Regions from separate parts of the Klebsiella sp. KE9456 genome, predicted to be linked through region 3. Evidence: predicted binding sites of a transcription regulator. Region 3 holds the regulator's gene; each other region holds the start of a gene.
What was found. The regulator CRP, encoded in region 3, controls carbon source genes, mostly activating them, when cyclic AMP is high. The targets are predictions, from matches to a motif close to ATGTGANNNNNNTCACAT.
Positions count from the first base shown of each region.

Region 1: the regulator CRP is predicted to act here: its motif matches at 2,280-2,297, upstream of ABK821_RS05675 (iron-containing alcohol dehydrogenase).
Region 2: the regulator CRP is predicted to act here: its motif matches at 1,464-1,481, upstream of hpt (hypoxanthine phosphoribosyltransferase).
Region 4: the regulator CRP is predicted to act here: its motif matches at 1,714-1,731, upstream of focA (formate transporter FocA).

Region 1 is NZ_JBDYQK010000004.1:139,531-143,803, forward strand. Features, by position in the region: gene ABK821_RS05665 (D-threonate 4-phosphate dehydrogenase) at 1-981, opposite strand, end outside; gene ABK821_RS05670 (four-carbon acid sugar kinase family protein) at 974-2,218, opposite strand; gene ABK821_RS05675 (iron-containing alcohol dehydrogenase) at 2,394-3,539, shown strand; gene ABK821_RS05680 (dihydrodipicolinate synthase family protein) at 3,560-4,273, shown strand, end outside.
Region 2 is NZ_JBDYQK010000002.1:252,466-256,738, forward strand. Features, by position in the region: gene ABK821_RS03360 (glucose/quinate/shikimate family membrane-bound PQQ-dependent dehydrogenase) at 1-1,405, opposite strand, end outside; gene hpt (hypoxanthine phosphoribosyltransferase) at 1,608-2,144, shown strand; gene can (carbonate dehydratase) at 2,206-2,868, opposite strand; gene ABK821_RS03375 (ABC transporter ATP-binding protein) at 2,976-3,902, shown strand; gene ABK821_RS03380 (ABC transporter permease) at 3,899-4,273, shown strand, end outside.
Region 3 is NZ_JBDYQK010000027.1:12,769-17,041, forward strand. Features, by position in the region: gene ABK821_RS21730 (hydrolase) at 1-503, shown strand, start outside; gene ABK821_RS21735 (YheU family protein) at 500-718, shown strand; gene ABK821_RS21740 (phosphoribulokinase) at 754-1,623, shown strand; gene ABK821_RS21745 (OsmC family protein) at 1,672-2,076, opposite strand; gene crp (cAMP-activated global transcriptional regulator CRP) at 2,381-3,013, shown strand; gene ABK821_RS21755 (YccS/YhfK family putative transporter) at 3,065-4,273, shown strand, end outside.
Region 4 is NZ_JBDYQK010000006.1:70,978-75,250, forward strand. Features, by position in the region: gene pflB (formate C-acetyltransferase) at 1-745, opposite strand, end outside; gene focA (formate transporter FocA) at 797-1,654, opposite strand; gene ycaO (30S ribosomal protein S12 methylthiotransferase accessory factor YcaO) at 2,040-3,800, opposite strand; gene ABK821_RS07860 (DUF421 domain-containing protein) at 3,916-4,273, shown strand, end outside.

The DNA.
Region 1 (4,273 bases), on a different contig from region 3:
CTGTGCTATTTGCATGGCGAGCTCAATAGAGGTCGTCATGCTGTCAGACTTGGCTTTGCCTGTCCAGGCAATATCAAACGCCGTCCCGTGGTCTGCGGAAGTCCGGATAAACGGCAGTCCGGCCGTGATATTCACCCCATCATAAAATCCGAGTAATTTTAGCGGAATATGGCCCTGATCGTGATACATCGCCACCACCATATCAAACATCCCTTCATGGCACTGCATAAATACCGTATCCGGCGGACAGGGGCCGGTAACGTTGAGCCCTTTGGCTTTCATCGCTGCGACCGCCGGACCAACGATACGGATCTCTTCATCGCCAAACAGGCCATTTTCGCCGGCGTGAGGATTAACGCCAGCGACGGCAATACGCGGATTGCTGAAGCCGACACGGCGCAGAAAGCTATCGGCGATAGCAATAACCGTCTCCACGCGCGTCTGATTCAGGTTATCAAGGAAGTGACGCAACGCAACGTGTGTGGATATATGGATAACTTTTAGCTTATCCGTATACAGCACCATCGCGAAATCTTTGGTTTGCGTCAGATGCGCCAGCATTTCAGTATGCCCCGGGAAATGATGCCCGGCCAGATGCAGCGCCTCTTTGTTTAGCGGTGCGGTGGCAATCGCCGAAACGTCACCGGCCAGCGCCAGCGCCGTGGCATGCTTGATGCAACGGTAAGCCAAATCGCCAGCCTGCGCCTGCACCTCCCCGGCGCGCAATCCTTCCGGATCGGTCAGTGCCTCATCAATCACATTAATGGTGCCAGGCGTAAACTGCGCCTGTCCGGGATTATCAATGACGCGAAGCTCAGCACGCGGAGTAATTCCTTTCGCCATAACCCGCCGCAGCGTCTGCGCACAGCCCACCACGACCACCGGCGCGCCGCTCAGTTTCCCCGTTGCCAGAGATTTAATAATAATTTCCGGACCAATGCCAGCCGGGTCACCCATCGTTACCGCAATGATGTTAGTCACTCATTTTCTCCTCAATAAAATTCACGACCTCCAGCAATGTGGTTGCCGTGCCGAATCCGCCTGCCTTGGTCATTACCGGCCGTTGCCAGCGACTCCCCAGAAAATTGCCATACGGCACACACTGCGCCACACGACCCGTAATATGAAATCCGCTTGCGCCCAGCGCCTGGGCCACAGCGATGGCTACATCGCCGCCGGATAAATAGAGCGCGCCTGGCTGACTCTGCGCGATAGCTAGTTGGCTGACCCGCGCCAGATACCAGCAAATACGTTCCCCAAGCGCAGCACGATCCACGCCGTACTGATGGCACAGACCATCAATCCCCTTTCGCGCCGCGCTATCGGGCCGCGTAGTGAGCACACAATGATTATTTCCGTTCAATACCGCGGCAATTTGCCGGGCATCCGTTGTTGCATCGCCATCGAAAGCCCTGGCGACATCAATATCGATCCGCGTTACCCGCGGATGGGTACTCAGACTGGCAACCTGCTGCTGAGCGATTTCACTCATCGAACCAACAACCGCCAGCAACGGCCCATGCTGCACGGTGCTCAGCTTGCGCGCCAGCGCGTCACATAAACCCGCCGAGCCCACCAACAGCACGTGCTGCTCCGTATCCATTACCGCGGCGATAACCGCATCCAGTTGGTGATTCACTTCCGCATCAACAATCAGCACGCGCGGTATGCTGGCCGGACAGGCCAGTTCTGTCGCCAGCTTATCCAGCGACACGTGCAAACAACGACAGTCGCTCTGCTGCGCCACGACGGTGGCAATATCCGCACTACGCACCGGTGTTTTCGGGTCGCTGGCGAACTCCGTTTCATCAACCGGTAAACCATGCACAAAGCACTGACCGCCGCGCGTGACCCGCCCGGCAGCCGGGAAAGCAGGCGCCAGAACCGCCACCCGGCAATTCATCGCCCGCATCGCGGCGTCCAGCTCCGCACCAGGATTCCCCCGCAGCGTGGAGTCGATTTTTTTCACCATCCACCGCGGCTGAAAACGTGGCCAGACCGCCTGTAGTAAATGCGTGACACGCCGCGCCGCCTCTTCACCCGTCAACGCGCGACTGTCGCTATTGAGGATTAATGCCTGCGCCTCACCTTGATAATCCGCAGTGAACGCCACCTCAACCCGCATTCCGCTCTCCGCCAGGCTAACGCCTGCGTCATTAGCGCCAGTGAAGTCATCAGCCAGCACCAGCACCAGCACCTTATTATCGCCACTGCCCATCGTTATCCCTTATCTCGCTGTTGGAAGCTGATAATGATTATATTCAATCACAATTGATTAAATGTGAGCAAGTTCAATTTATTCACTCGCTGTATAAATTATAACTTCTCTCCACTAAGCGAGTGATACGAGCATGAATGATTAAATTCAATCATTCAAATGACAGGAGAGAGACGTGGCAACCATTAACAGCACTCTGATTAGCGGCGCGGGCGCGTTTACCGCCCTGCGCCCGCTGCTGGCAGGCAAACAACGGATTTTGCTGATCACCGATACCAATGTTGGCAAACTCGACGCCACGCGGCGGATTCGCGCGCTTCTGGAAGATGAAGGCCGTCAGGTACAGATGATTGATGCGGTTCCCGCCGAACCGAGCCAGCATGATATGGCGCAGATCTATAGTCTCGTCACCGCAGACCAGCCGGAAATGGTGGTGGGGATCGGTGGCGGCAGCGTTCTGGATGTGACCAAGCTGCTCTCCGTCCTGCTGCATCCCAGCTCGCCGGGGCTGACCGCGCTGCTGGAGGGAGAAAAACCGCAGCAGAAAGTGGCATCATTATTGATCCCGGCGACGGCGGGAACCGGTTCCGAAGCCACACCAAACGCGATCCTGGCGATCCCGGAACAGAACACCAAAGTGGGGATTATCTCTCCGGTACTGTTGCCGGACTATGTCGCCCTGCTGCCGGAGTTAACCACCAGCATGCCCGCGCATATCGCATCTTCTACCGGCATTGATGCGCTATGCCATCTGCTTGAATGCTTTACCTCAACGGTCGCTAATCCGATTAGCGATAACGCCGCGTTGATTGGCCTGCACAAGCTGGTACGCAATATCGAGCTTTCGGTGACCGATCCGCAGAATCTGACGGCTAAACTGGAGATGCTGTGGGCCTCTTATTATGGCGGGGTGGCGATTAACCATGCGGGCACCCACCTGGTCCACGCTCTCTCCTATCCTCTGGGCGGCAAGTATCATCTGCCCCATGGCGTGGCGAACGCCATCCTGCTGGCACCCTGTATGAAAGTGGTGCGTCCGCATGCGGTGGAAAAATTCGCCCAGGTCTGGGAACTGCTTCCCGATGCCGACCTGACTCTCAGCGCTGAAGAAAAATCACACGCGTTGGTAGCCTGGCTTGCAGCGCTGGTGAAAAAACTACAGCTGCCCGACAACCTCGCCACCCTGGGCGTCCCGCAGCAGAGCATCGGCGAACTCAGCGAAGCAGCGCTTAACGTTAAACGGTTAATGAATAACGCACCATGCAGCGTCAACCAGGACCAGGTCCAGGCGATTTATCGCACGCTGTTTCCACAGCTATAAAACCAGGGAGATAAACCAGAATGAGCAATTCAATTACCGGCGTTTTGACCGCCATTGTCACACCTTTTTCCGTCGATGGCGCAGTGAACATCCCGGCGCTGAAACAGCAGGTCCGGCGGCAGATGGCGGCGGGCAACGGTATTTTCTGCGGCGGTACCAACGGCGAGTTCTTTGTACTCAATGAGGCGGAAAAAGTCGCCGTCGCCAAAGCCTGCGTGGAAGAAGCCGCCGGAAAAGCACCGGTGGTCGCGCACATTGGCGAAGTATCCACCCGCGAAACCATTCGTCTGGGTAAGCAAATTGAAAAACTGGGGGTTGACGCAGTATCGGTGATCACCCCGTGGTTCGTGCCGCTTAAACAGGAGGAGCTTATCAGCCACTATACCGCCATCGCCGACGCGCTGAGCGTTCCGGTGTTTCTGTACAACATCCCGGCGCGAACGGGCAATACAATCGAACCGCAAACCGCGCGGGCGCTGGCAAAACATCCGAATATTATCGGCATCAAAGACAGCGCAGGCAGTTATGAAAGCCTGAAGGGGTTCCTCGATGCGGTACAGGATATTGCCGATTTTAACGTGCTGAATGGCCCTGATTCACTGATCCATCAGGGGTTTGTCGATGGCTGCAGCGCCTGCATTTCCGGGTTGGCTAATGTCGCACCAAACGAGATCAACGCCATCTGGTCACAGTTTAAGGCCGGTAATATTGAAGGCTCTCGCAGGGCCCAGGAG
Region 2 (4,273 bases), on a different contig from region 3:
TATCCATATCCCACAGATCGTGGTGAACGGTCTGATAACTCCACACCAGCTTACCGGTGGTGGCATTCAGCGCCACGATGGAGCTGGCATAACGTTCCTGTTCTGGCGTCCGGTTGCCGCCCCAGATATCCGGCGTGGTCACGCCCATGGGCAAATAGACCAGATCCAGCTTCGCATCATAGGCCGCTGGTGCCCAGGAGTTCGGCGAATTCAGGGTGAAATGATGTTCATCTGCCGGGATAGCGTTTGGATCTTTGGCACCCGGGTCGAATGCCCACAGCAGCTTACCGGTGTTGACGTCAAAACCGCGAATCACGCCCGACGGCTCGCGGGTTGAGAAGTTATCAGTCACAGCACCGGCGATGACAATGGTTTTGTCGGTAATAATCGGCGGTGAAGTGGGTTCATACATGCCTGGTGTGGTGACCGGCATATTGGTTTGCAGGTTGAGAATGCCTTTATTAGCAAAGGATTCACACGGCTTTCCGTTGTCGGCGTTGATGGCGAACAGCCGACCATCGTTGACCGGCAGAATGATACGGCGCGGGCAGTCTGCAAGCACATCGGCAGGCGTGTTATCTGCTTTGGCCTCATGATAAGAGACACCACGGCAGGTAACGTGCTGGAAGGACGGGTTGGCATTGAGCTGCGGATCGAAATGCCACTTCTCTTTCCCGGTGGCCGCATCAAGGGCGAACAGACGCTGATGAGCGGTACAGAGGTAGAGCGTGTCGCCGACTTTGATCGGCGTCACTTCGTTGGTGATTTCACCCGGATCGTTAGGCTGTTTGAGATCCCCGGTACGGAAGACCCACGCTTCCTTCAGGTTCTTCACGTTATCGGCATTGATCTGTTTCAGCGGCGAGTAACGCTGGCCTTCCTGATTACGGCCATATGCCGGCCAGTCGCTATCGGCAACATCGGAGATGGCTGCAGCGGGCGTCGCATCAGCGTTCAATGTACCATTGATCTCCTGCGGGTCGTTGAAGCCAGCCCAGGTCAGGATGCCGCCGCTGATCAGCAGGGCGATAACCAGTCCGGCCACCGCGCCGCTGGATGGAACAGGCAGACGACGCCAGACAAAGGGCAGAATAAGCCAGATGCCGAAGAAGACCAGGATATCGCTGCGCGGCGTCAGCGCCCAGAAATCGAAGCCAACCTCCCATACGCCCCAGATCATGGTCGCCAGCAGTAGTGCGGCGTAAAGCCAAAGTGCAGAACGCTTACCGCGGAGTAGCATAACGGTAACACCCAGCATCACCAGGCCTGCGATAGGGTAATACCATGAGCCGCCAATCGCGACCAGCCACACTCCGCCGATCAAAAGATACAGGCCACAGAACGCTGCAAAAAGTGCCGTCAGCGTCACGAGTCGCCGTGATTGTTGATTTTTTGTTTCTGCCATAAAAAAACACTCGGTTGTTTGTAAATTTTTAACTGCAATTAATTATAGGATTTAACAAGTGTGACCGATATCACAAAATTGGCTTTATTAATCCCTGCACCGTAAATTTCTTTTTACTGGTATACTGCGTGGCTTGCCGGTCAATGTCGGCTGCGATAGCAGCGGATTTGATGATTTATATTAAGAATCAAATGGTTAGTTTATGAAACATACTGTAGAAGTGATGATCCCGGAAACCGAGATCAAAGCCCGTATCGCTGAGCTGGGGCGTCAAATCAACGAACGTTACAAAGAGAGCGGTAGCGAAATGGTGCTGGTGGGGCTATTACGCGGTTCATTTATGTTTATGGCCGACCTGTGTCGTGAAGTTCAGGTACCGCATGAAGTCGATTTCATGACCGCTTCCAGCTACGGTAGCGGTATGTCTACTACCCGTGATGTAAAAATCCTCAAAGACCTGGATGAAGATATCCGCGGTAAAGATGTGCTGATCGTGGAAGATATCATCGACTCTGGCAACACGCTGTCAAAAGTGCGTGAAATTCTTAGCCTGCGCGAACCAAAATCACTGGCAATTTGTACTTTGCTGGACAAGCCAAGCCGTCGTGAAGTGGATGTTCCGGTGGAGTTTGTTGGTTTTGCCATCCCTGATGAGTTCGTCGTGGGCTACGGCATTGATTATGCTCAGCGCTATCGCCATCTGCCGTATATCGGCAAAGTGATTCTGCTGGACGAGTAAGATTTTACACGCTATCCCGGAGCGTGCTGCCGCTTATCCGGGATAGATGCAAGCGGGTGAGTTACCTGTGGCTGGCGTGCCGGCTTTTAATGTTGGAAATGCCCTGGCGATAGCGCTGTTCCAGCGTTTCACGGCTGACGGCGGTCACGTCAAGATCGCGTAACATCCCATCGTGGATACCGTAAGCCCAGCCGTGGATAGTCACTTTTTGTCCGCGTTTCCATGCCGACTGCATAATTGTGGAATGCCCCAGGTTGTAGACCTGTTCCATCACATTCAATTCGCAAAGGGTGTCCAGACGACGCTCTTCCGGCATGTCGCCCAGCAATGAGCTGTGTTTAAACCAGATATCGCGAATATGCAGCAGCCAGTTGTCGATAAGACCGAGTTCGGTATTTTCAACTGCCGCCTGTACGCCGCCGCAGCCATAGTGGCCGCAAATGATGATATGCTCAACCTCCAGTACGTCAACGGCGTATTGCACAACCGAAAGACAGTTCAGGTCGGTATGAATCACCAGATTAGCGACGTTACGGTGGACGAACAGTTCGCCAGGTTCCAGGCCAGTCAAACGTTCAGCGGGGACGCGGCTATCAGAACATCCAATCCACAGAAAGCGCGGTTTCTGCGTATGTGCCAGTTTTTCAAAAAAACCGGGGTCTTCCTCCACCAGCATTTTTGACCATAGTGCATTATTGCTGATGAGTGTATCTATATCGTTCATGGATGTTTACGGGCCTGTAACCAAGTAAGTGCGTTGCGCTAATATAGGTTAACCTTACCGTTTTTAAAACAACCCATCGCGTGTCAGGACACGAGAAGAGATATTTAATGACCATTGCTCTGGAACTAAAACAGCTGAAGAAAACCTACCCCGGTGGGGTTCAGGCGCTGCGAGGAATCGATCTGCAGGTTGAAGCTGGCGATTTCTACGCGCTCCTGGGGCCAAACGGCGCCGGGAAATCCACCACTATTGGCATTATCAGTTCACTGGTAAATAAAACCTCCGGCGAGGTCAATGTATTTGGCTATGACCTGCAAAAAGATGTGGTCAACGCGAAACGGCAGCTCGGCCTGGTGCCGCAGGAGTTCAATTTTAACCCCTTTGAAACCGTACAACAGATCGTCGTCAATCAGGCGGGCTACTATGGCGTTGAACGTAAGGTAGCCACTGCTCGTAGTGAAAAGTATCTCAAACAGCTCGATCTTTGGGAAAAACGTCATGAACGCGCGCGGATGCTCTCCGGCGGGATGAAACGTCGCCTGATGATTGCCAGGGCGTTAATGCATGAGCCTAAGCTATTGATTCTTGATGAGCCAACGGCGGGGGTGGATATTGAACTTCGCCGCTCAATGTGGGGATTTTTGAAAGATTTAAATGATAAAGGCACCACGATTATCCTGACCACGCACTATCTGGAAGAAGCTGAGATGCTGTGTCGCAACATCGGCATTATTCAGCGCGGTGAACTGGTGGAAAACACCTCAATGAAAGCGCTGCTTTCCAAGCTGAAATCAGAGACGTTTATTCTCGATCTGGCGCCCAAAAGCCCGTTACCGGTACTGGAGGGTTACCACTATCGCCTGGTTGATACCTCGACGCTGGAGGTTGAAGTGCTGCGTGAGCAGGGAATTAACAGCGTATTTACCCAGTTGAGTGCGCAGGGAATACAGGTGTTAAGTATGCGTAATAAGGCTAACCGCCTGGAAGAGCTGTTTGTCACGCTGGTACATGAAAGAAAAGGAGAATCAGCATGATACAGCTGTACTGGATTGCGCTGAAAAGCATCTGGACCAAAGAAATTCATCGTTTTATGCGCATCTGGATCCAGACTCTGGTACCGCCGGTTATTACGATGACCCTCTACTTTGTTATCTTCGGCAATCTGATCGGCTCGCGTATTGGTGAAATGCACGGTTTTACCTATATGCAGTTTATTGTGCCGGGTCTGATTATGATGGCGGTGATCACCAACTCTTATGCCAACGTGGCTTCTTCTTTCTTTAGCGCAAAATTTCAGCGCAATATTGAAGAGCTGCTGGTCGCGCCAGTGCCTACGCATGTGGTTATTGCCGGTTATGTTGGCGGCGGCGTCGCCCGTGGTCTGTGCGTCGGGATTCTGGTAACC
Region 3 (4,273 bases):
ATGCCGCAGTGATCGTCTCAGCGCCATTTATGCTGGAAGCCTGTAGCTATCATATGGACAAAGGGTTTTCCCGTGTTTATCAACGCTACCTGCTCAACCTGTTGAAAGCTAACGCCGCGCGCAAACTCAAAGCCTATCCAGGCTCGCTGCCCGTCGATTTACGTCAGCTAAAAAGCATGCGCCGCATCCGGGAGTTTGACGACAGCATTACCGCCCGGATCCACGGTTTTGCCGATGCGCTGGACTACTATCGCCAGTGCAGCGCCATGCCGCGCTTAAGCGATATCACGAAACCAACGTTGATTATTCATGCGAAAGACGATCCTTTTATGGATCACCATTCGATTCCCCCGCAGGAACAGCTTCCGGCAAATGTCGAATATCAGCTAACGGAGCACGGCGGGCATGTTGGTTTCGTCGGCGGTACGCTGCGTAAGCCAGAGATGTGGCTGGAAAAACGGATTCCGGCCTGGCTAACCCGCTGGTTAGGAGGGAAAATATGATTATTCCCTGGCAGGATCTCGATCCCGAAACGCTGGATAATCTGATTGAAAGCTTTGTATTACGCGAAGGCACCGATTATGGTGAGCATGAACGTTCGCTGACAGATAAAGTCTCTGATGTTAAACAACAGCTAAAAAGCGGAGAAGCCGTGCTGGTGTGGTCAGAACTGCACGAGACGGTCAACATCATGCCCCGCAAGCAGTTTCACGGCTAAAGCGGCGCACACTATCGTTTACCCTGGGAGTTGTTATGTCTGCCAAACATCCGGTGATTGCCGTCACGGGCTCCAGCGGCGCGGGAACCACAACCACCAGCCTCGCCTTTCGCAAAATCTTCGCGCAGTTAAACCTGCACGCCGCTGAAGTGGAAGGCGACAGCTTTCACCGCTATACCCGCCCGGAAATGGACATGGCGATCCGCAAGGCGCGGGATCAGGGCAAGCATATCAGTTACTTTGGCCCTGAAGCGAACGACTTCGGCCTGCTGAAACAGACTTTCGTTGAATACGGGCAGAGCGGCAAAGGTCAGTCGCGCAAGTATTTACATACCTATGATGAAGCCGTACCGTGGAACCAGGTGCCGGGGACCTTCACCCCCTGGCAACCACTCCCCGAACCCACTGACGTACTGTTTTATGAAGGGCTGCATGGCGGCGTCGTTACGCCGCAGCATGATGTCGCGAGCCATGTCGACCTGCTGGTCGGCGTCGTGCCCATCGTCAATCTGGAGTGGATCCAGAAGCTTATCCGCGACACCAGCGAACGCGGGCACTCCCGTGAGGCGGTAATGGATTCCGTCGTTCGCTCAATGGAGGATTACATCAATTTCATCACCCCGCAGTTTTCGCGTACCCATCTCAACTTCCAGCGCGTTCCCACGGTGGATACCTCCAATCCCTTTGCGGCCAAAGCCATTCCTTCACTGGATGAGAGCTTTGTCGTTATCCATTTCCGTAATCTGAGAAACATCGATTTCCCCTGGCTTCTGGCCATGCTTCAGGGCTCGTTTATCTCACATATGAACACTCTGGTTGTACCGGGAGGCAAAATGGGACTGGCGATGGAGCTGATCATGACGCCGCTGGTCGAGCGGCTGATGGAAGGCAGGAAAATCAGTTAACGAATGACTCCCCCCGGTAGCGCGAACGTCTGCCGGGGTCTTGTTGGCTTACTCTTCGATCACTTCATAAGAGTGGGTAATATTTACCGCTTTCTCCAGCATCAGCGCCACCGAGCAATATTTTTCCGCTGACAGGTCAACAGCACGAGAAACGGCAGCCTCTTTCAGCGCCTTACCGGTCACGATAAAATGCAGATTAATATGGGTAAACAGACGCGGCGCCTCTTCCCGACGTTCCGAGGTCAGCTTGACTTCACAGTTGGTGACGTTATGGCGCCCCTTCTGTAAAATGGAGACGACGTCAATCGCGCTGCATCCGCCCGCCGCCATCAGCACCATTTCCATCGGGCTGGGGGCTTTATCACCGGAATTCCCGTCCATCAGAATCTGGTGACCAGAAGCCGACTCTCCAATGAAGGTTAACCCTTCAACCCACTTCACTCGCGCTTGCATAAATTGAACTCCAGAGCTGTAATTTTCCTGACAGATTACGCGCACATAACAATTCTGGCAACGGAAGGCGACCTGGGTCATGCTGAAGCGAGACACCAGGAGACATGCAGCGAAAGCTATGCTAAAACAGTCTGGATGCTACAGTAATACATTGATGTACTGCATGTATGCAGAGGAGTTCACATTACAGGCTGCGGAAAAATTCCAGCCAGATTCCCAGGTACAGGGATTTAATACGATTGCATGCCCGGATGCCGTGTAGTGTCGGCACCCGGAGATAGCTGATAACAGAGGATAACCGCGCATGGTGCTTGGCAAACCGCAAACAGACCCTACCCTCGAATGGTTCTTGTCTCATTGCCACATTCATAAGTACCCCTCAAAGAGCACGCTGATCCACCAGGGTGAGAAAGCAGAAACGCTGTACTACATCGTTAAAGGCTCAGTGGCTGTACTCATCAAGGATGAAGAAGGCAAAGAGATGATCCTCTCTTACCTCAACCAGGGCGATTTCATCGGTGAATTAGGCTTGTTTGAAGAAGGTCAGGAACGTAGCGCCTGGGTACGTGCTAAAACCGCATGTGAAGTGGCTGAAATCTCCTACAAAAAATTCCGTCAGTTGATCCAGGTAAACCCGGATATCCTGATGCGTCTCTCTTCGCAAATGGCGCGTCGCCTGCAGGTTACGTCTGAGAAAGTGGGTAACCTTGCCTTCCTCGACGTTACCGGTCGCATCGCTCAGACGCTGCTGAATCTGGCAAAACAGCCGGATGCAATGACCCACCCCGACGGTATGCAAATTAAAATTACCCGTCAGGAAATTGGTCAGATCGTCGGCTGCTCCCGCGAAACCGTTGGCCGGATACTGAAAATGCTGGAAGATCAAAACCTGATCTCCGCGCACGGTAAAACTATCGTCGTCTACGGTACCCGTTAAGTCGGTAAAACGGCGTATTGTCTGACAATACGCCGTTTTTGTTTCCTCCCCATGTGGCGCAGGCTGATTTATCACCCGGAAGTCAACTATGCACTGCGGCAAACGCTGGTGTTATGTCTGCCAGTTGCAACGGGACTTCTTCTTGGTCATTTACAGCAGGGACTCCTGTTTTCCCTCGTTCCTGCCTGCTGCAATATTGCCGGTCTGGATACACCGCATAAACGCTTCTTTAAGCGCCTGATCATTGGCGGCTGCTTGTTCGCTGGCAGTAGCCTGATTGTCCAGCTCCTTCTGCAGCGGGAAATTCCTTTACCACTAATCCTGACCGGGCTGACCCTGATTCTCGGCGTTACTGCCGAAATCAGTTCGCTTCATGCGAGATTGTTACCCGCCTCGCTTATCGCCGCCAGTTTTACTCTGAGCCTTGCAGGCAATATGCCGATCCAGGAACCGTTGCTAATCTATGCACTCGGCACCCTATGGTATGGAATTTTTAACTGGTTCTGGTTTTGGCTGTGGCGCGAACAGCCGCTGCGCGAATCTCTGAGCCTGCTCTATCGGGAGCTGGCCAGTTATTGTGAAGCCAAATACAGCCTGCTGACCCAGCATACCGATCCGGCCACCTCGTTGCCGCCCCTGCTCAACCGCCAACAAAAAGTGGTCGATCTGATTACCCAGTGCTACCAGCAGATGCATATGCTGGCGGCCAACCAGCACAGCGATCATAAACGCCTGCTGCGCGCTTTCCAGGTTGGTCTGGATCTCCAGGAGCACATCTCCGTCAGCCTGCACCAACCGGAAGAGGTGCAGAAACTGGTGGAGCGCAGCCACGCAGAAGCGGTAATTCGCTGGAACGCGCAAACCATCGCCGCTCGACTGCGCGAACTGGCGGATGATCTGCTTTACCATCGCTATCCTCAGCGCTTTCAGATGGATAAACAGATCGGCGCTCTGGAAAAGATCGCCTGGCAGCATCCGGATAACCCGGTCGGCCAGTTTTGCGCCTGGCATTTCAGTCGCATTGCCCGGGTTTTACGCACCCAGCGCCCTCTGTACTCCCGAAATCTGATGGCGGATAAAACCCGCCGCCTGCCGCTGCTACCGGCGTTGAAAAGCTATCTGTCGCTTAAATCACCGGCGTTACGTAACGCGGCGCGCATCAGCGTAATGCTGAGTGTCGCCAGCCTGATGGGCAGCGCGTTGCATTTACCAAAACCCTACTGGATTTTGATGACCGTGCTCTTCGTGACGCAAAACGGC
Region 4 (4,273 bases), on a different contig from region 3:
CCGGACCAGAGATATCGCAGCCATATTTAGCCGCCATCTCTTTAATCTGACCCAGAGCGCGGTGCTGTTCAGCGATTTCTTCACGCAGACGGATAGTCGCTTCCAGGTTTACGCCATTCTCCAGATCGGACTGCAGAGAGGTAAACTGCGCGAATTTGTCTTTCGCCAGGTAGTCGATACCGTACAGCGCAACGCGACGGTAGTCGCCGATGATACGGCCGCGGCCATAGGCATCCGGCAGACCGGTGAGAACACCGGATTTACGGCAACGCAGGATGTCCGGCGTATAAACATCGAACACGCCCTGGTTGTGTGTTTTACGGTATTCAGTGAAGATTTTTTTCAGCATCGGGTCCAGTTCGCGATTGTACGCTTTGCAGGAACCTTCAACCATTTTGATACCGCCAAACGGGATAATCGCACGTTTCAGCGGTGCTTCAGTCTGCAGACCAACGATTTTCTCAAGCGCCTTATTAATGTAGCCAGCGTCATGAGCAGTGATGGTGGAAGCAACGGAGGTGTCAAAGTCAACAGGCGCGTGAGTGCGGTTTTCCTGTTTAACGCCTTCCATTACGCTGTCCCATAGCTTGGTGGTCGCGTCAGTTGCGCCAGCCAGGAAGGACTCATCACCTTCGTACGGGGTATAGTTTTTCTGGATGAAGTCGCGGACGTTGACTTCGTTCTGCCAGTCACCTTTCGCAAAACCTTCCCAGGCTGTGGCTAACTTTTCATTAAGCTCGGACATGTAACACCTACCTTCTTAAGTGGATTTTTTATTTACTGCCTGAAACAACCTTTAGTGATGGTTATCGCCACGCAGGTAAATCACCCAGTATGTCAACCCAACCAGTAAACCACCGCCGATGATGTTCCCGATAGTTACCGGAATCAGGTTATCAGTGATGAAATTCATGACGGTCAGGTGAGAGAAATTTTCCGGGGTTGAACCAACAGCGGTCCAGAACTCCGGACTCGCAAAGTCGCGAGTGATGATGCCCATCGGGATCATAAACATGTTCGCGATACTATGCTCAAATCCGCTGGCAACAAACATTGCCACCGGTAAAACCATAATCATGGCTTTATCCATCAGGCTGCGGCCAGAGTAACTCATCCATACTGCAAGGCAGACCATCAGGTTTGCCAGGATACCCAGGCATACGGCTTCAATAAAAGTATGGTGCATTTTGTGGTCGGCGGTTTGCAAGACGTTAAGTCCCCACTGACCGTTGGCAACCATATATTCGCCTGAAAGCCACATTAGCAACACAAAGAGTAAGCAGCCAATCAGGTTACCAACATAGACATTGAGCCAGTTTTTCGCCAGTTGACCCCACGTAATTCTCCCGTTGGCTTTCGCGACAACGATAAGTACGGTTGAGGTGAACAGGTCGGCACCGCAAATAACGCAAAGAATCAAACCCAGTGAGAAGCAGATACCCCCAATCAGTTTGGCAACACCAAAAGGCATCCCGGCAGTGCCGGTTGTTGCTGTAATATAGAAAACAAAAGCGATAGAGATGAAGACACCTGCGGTGATAGCCAGATAAAACGTCTTTATCGGATGTTTTGTCGCTTTATAGACACCTGCTTCTTCGGCGACTTTCGCCATTGCGGCAGGAAGTAAAAGATCAAAAGGGTTGTCAGCTTTCACACTAACTCTCTCTTTATGTAAGTTGGCGGTGAGATACTAACAAAGCATTATAGAAGGGAATTTGATATAGATCATATCCGGCCGGAACTATAGGCCTTTTTAGTGTGTGGAATAGGCTGTAAATGATATTAACTTATTGTTTTTTAATTAAAAAATAAATTTTAAAATTTACAAATAATGTTGATTTTTTTCATTTTGCTCCCGTTTTTCGGTTAATTAAAATGGGGTATTTTTATTAAAATTAACAATATTTGCGTGTTGTTTTATTATTTCTCACCACTAATTAACTTTATTGATACAAATAATGCAAAGCAGGTGGGAAAAGTTAAAAAAAAGGGGCGTCGCCGCCCCCACAAGGCATGTTTTCTGGGCTGCAAATGAATGCTTATTTACTCCAGAAGGTAGTTTTTGCGCGCTGTAGCTTTTCATAGGCCTTCAGCAATGACTGATGAGCCGGGAAAGCCCGCAGATCGCCGTCAATGGCCTGTAAGCCATAGAATGGCGCTTCACCGCTGAGCGCGGCGCTGGCGGCCTCAACCGTTTCGGCGCCGTACATGCGGACAAAAGCGTTCAGGTATTGCAGCGGCTGGCGCTCCTCTTCCAGGCTCAGCAGCAGTAAGGTTTGCAGGCAGCGGTAGTAGTTGGAGCGTTCGGCGCTAAAGATTGAGGCGTTGAATTCCATGGTCCACTCGGTCCAGATCAATGCCTGTTCAATATCGCCGCCCGCCAGCGCCAGCATCGCTTTCAGTTCACCGATGCGCAGCGTATACCAGCCGTTGTCTTTACCGGTCGCCAGGCCCAGCAGTTCACGTACGCGGGTGAAATCATCAAGGCCTTCGTCATCTATCTGTTCAATAAGCGCCAGATAATCTTCTTTTTCCCACTCGCTTCCCGGCAGGGAAAGAAGGGTTTCTCGCAGATGCGCGCCCATATTGTTATTTGCCAGCCAGAGATCTTCCGCCGGGTAGATATCGGACATACCCGGGACGATGATCCGGCAGGCGTAGACGCCCAGATGTTCGTAATCGGCGATATAAACGTCTTTATCTTCTTCCTTAAAGATAGCCATCAGGGTGGCGAACTCTTCATCCGTGGTGCCGGAGAAGCTCCAGTCCACAAACGGGTAGTCGGCATCCTGCTTAAACATATCCCACGAGATCAGGCCGCTGGAATCGATAAAGTGGGTTTCAAGGTTCGCATGTTCAGCCACTTCTTCATCATCGAAGGTGGGAGGCGTGAAGACATCGAGATCTTTCAGGCTGCGGCCCTGCAGCAATTCGGTGACGGTACGTTCAAGCGCCACGCCGAAATCAGGATGCGCGCCGAAGGAGGCGAAGCAGGTGCCGTTAGTTGGGTTAAACAGCACTACGCAGATCACCGGATATTTACCGCCCAGCGAACCGTCGTAGGCGAAAATCGGGAAGCCTTCCGCCTCCAGCTTATTGATCGATTCTACAACGCCCGGATAGCGCGCCATCACTTCTGCCGGAATCTCCGGCAGGCTGATGCTTTCGGCGATAATACGGTTTTTAATATGGCGCTCAAATACTTCTGACAGGCCCTGAACGCGGGCTTCGTTGCGGGTATTGCCCGCGGACATCCCGTTAGAGACGTACAGGTTGCCAACGATATTCATCGGAATGTAGACCGTCTCGCCATCGGACTGACGGGTGAACGGCAGACCGCAGACGCCGCGATCGTCATTACCTGACTGCAAATCGACCAGCATGCTGGCGGTTAACTGATCGTCAGGATCGTAGAACGCGCGCAGGCGGGCATCCAGCAGCCCTTCCGGCACGGCGTCATCATTGGTTAACGGGAACCATTTTTCATTCGGGTAGTGAACAAAAGGGCCGTTGGCGATAGTGTCGCCCAGCCAGAAATCGGCAAAGAAGTAGTTAGTGGAGAGACGCTCAAAGTATTCTCCGAGCGCTGAAGCCAGCGCGGCTTTTTTGGTCGCGCCTTTGCCGTTAGTGAAACACAGGGCGCACTCTTTATCGCGGATATGCACTGACCAGACGTGCGGCACCGGGTTGAGCCATGAGGCCTCTTCAATATCAAATCCGAGGTCGAGCAACTTCTGCTGGAAGCGAGCGATGGAATCTTCCAGGGCGGCATCTTTGCCGGGAATAAATGTTTGAGTCATGGCAGTCACTTTTATCGTACGGAAAGCGCGCAATGATACGGGTTTTAGATGGCAGGTGCCATCTCCATCGTCTGGCTATGCTTAAGATGACTTAACAACTGCTCAGGCGGTAACCATGAAGACATTTGACTGGCATCGTATGGCGCTTGATAAAGTGCCTGTAGACTTTCTGGCCGAGGTGGCGTTACGCAGCCTTTATACCTTCGTACTGGTATTTATTTTCCTGAAAATAACCGGGCGGCGCGGCGTTCGCCAGATGTCGCTGTTTGAAGTATTGATCATTCTGACTCTTGGATCAGCGGCGGGTGACGTCGCGTTCTACGACGATGTCCCCATGCTACCGGTGTTGGTGGTTTTTATTACCCTCGCAATATTGTACCGATTGATTATGTGGCTGATGGGCCATAGCGAAACGCTGGAAGATTTACTCGAAGGTAAGCCAATTGTGATCGTCGAAAACGGCGAGCTGGCAT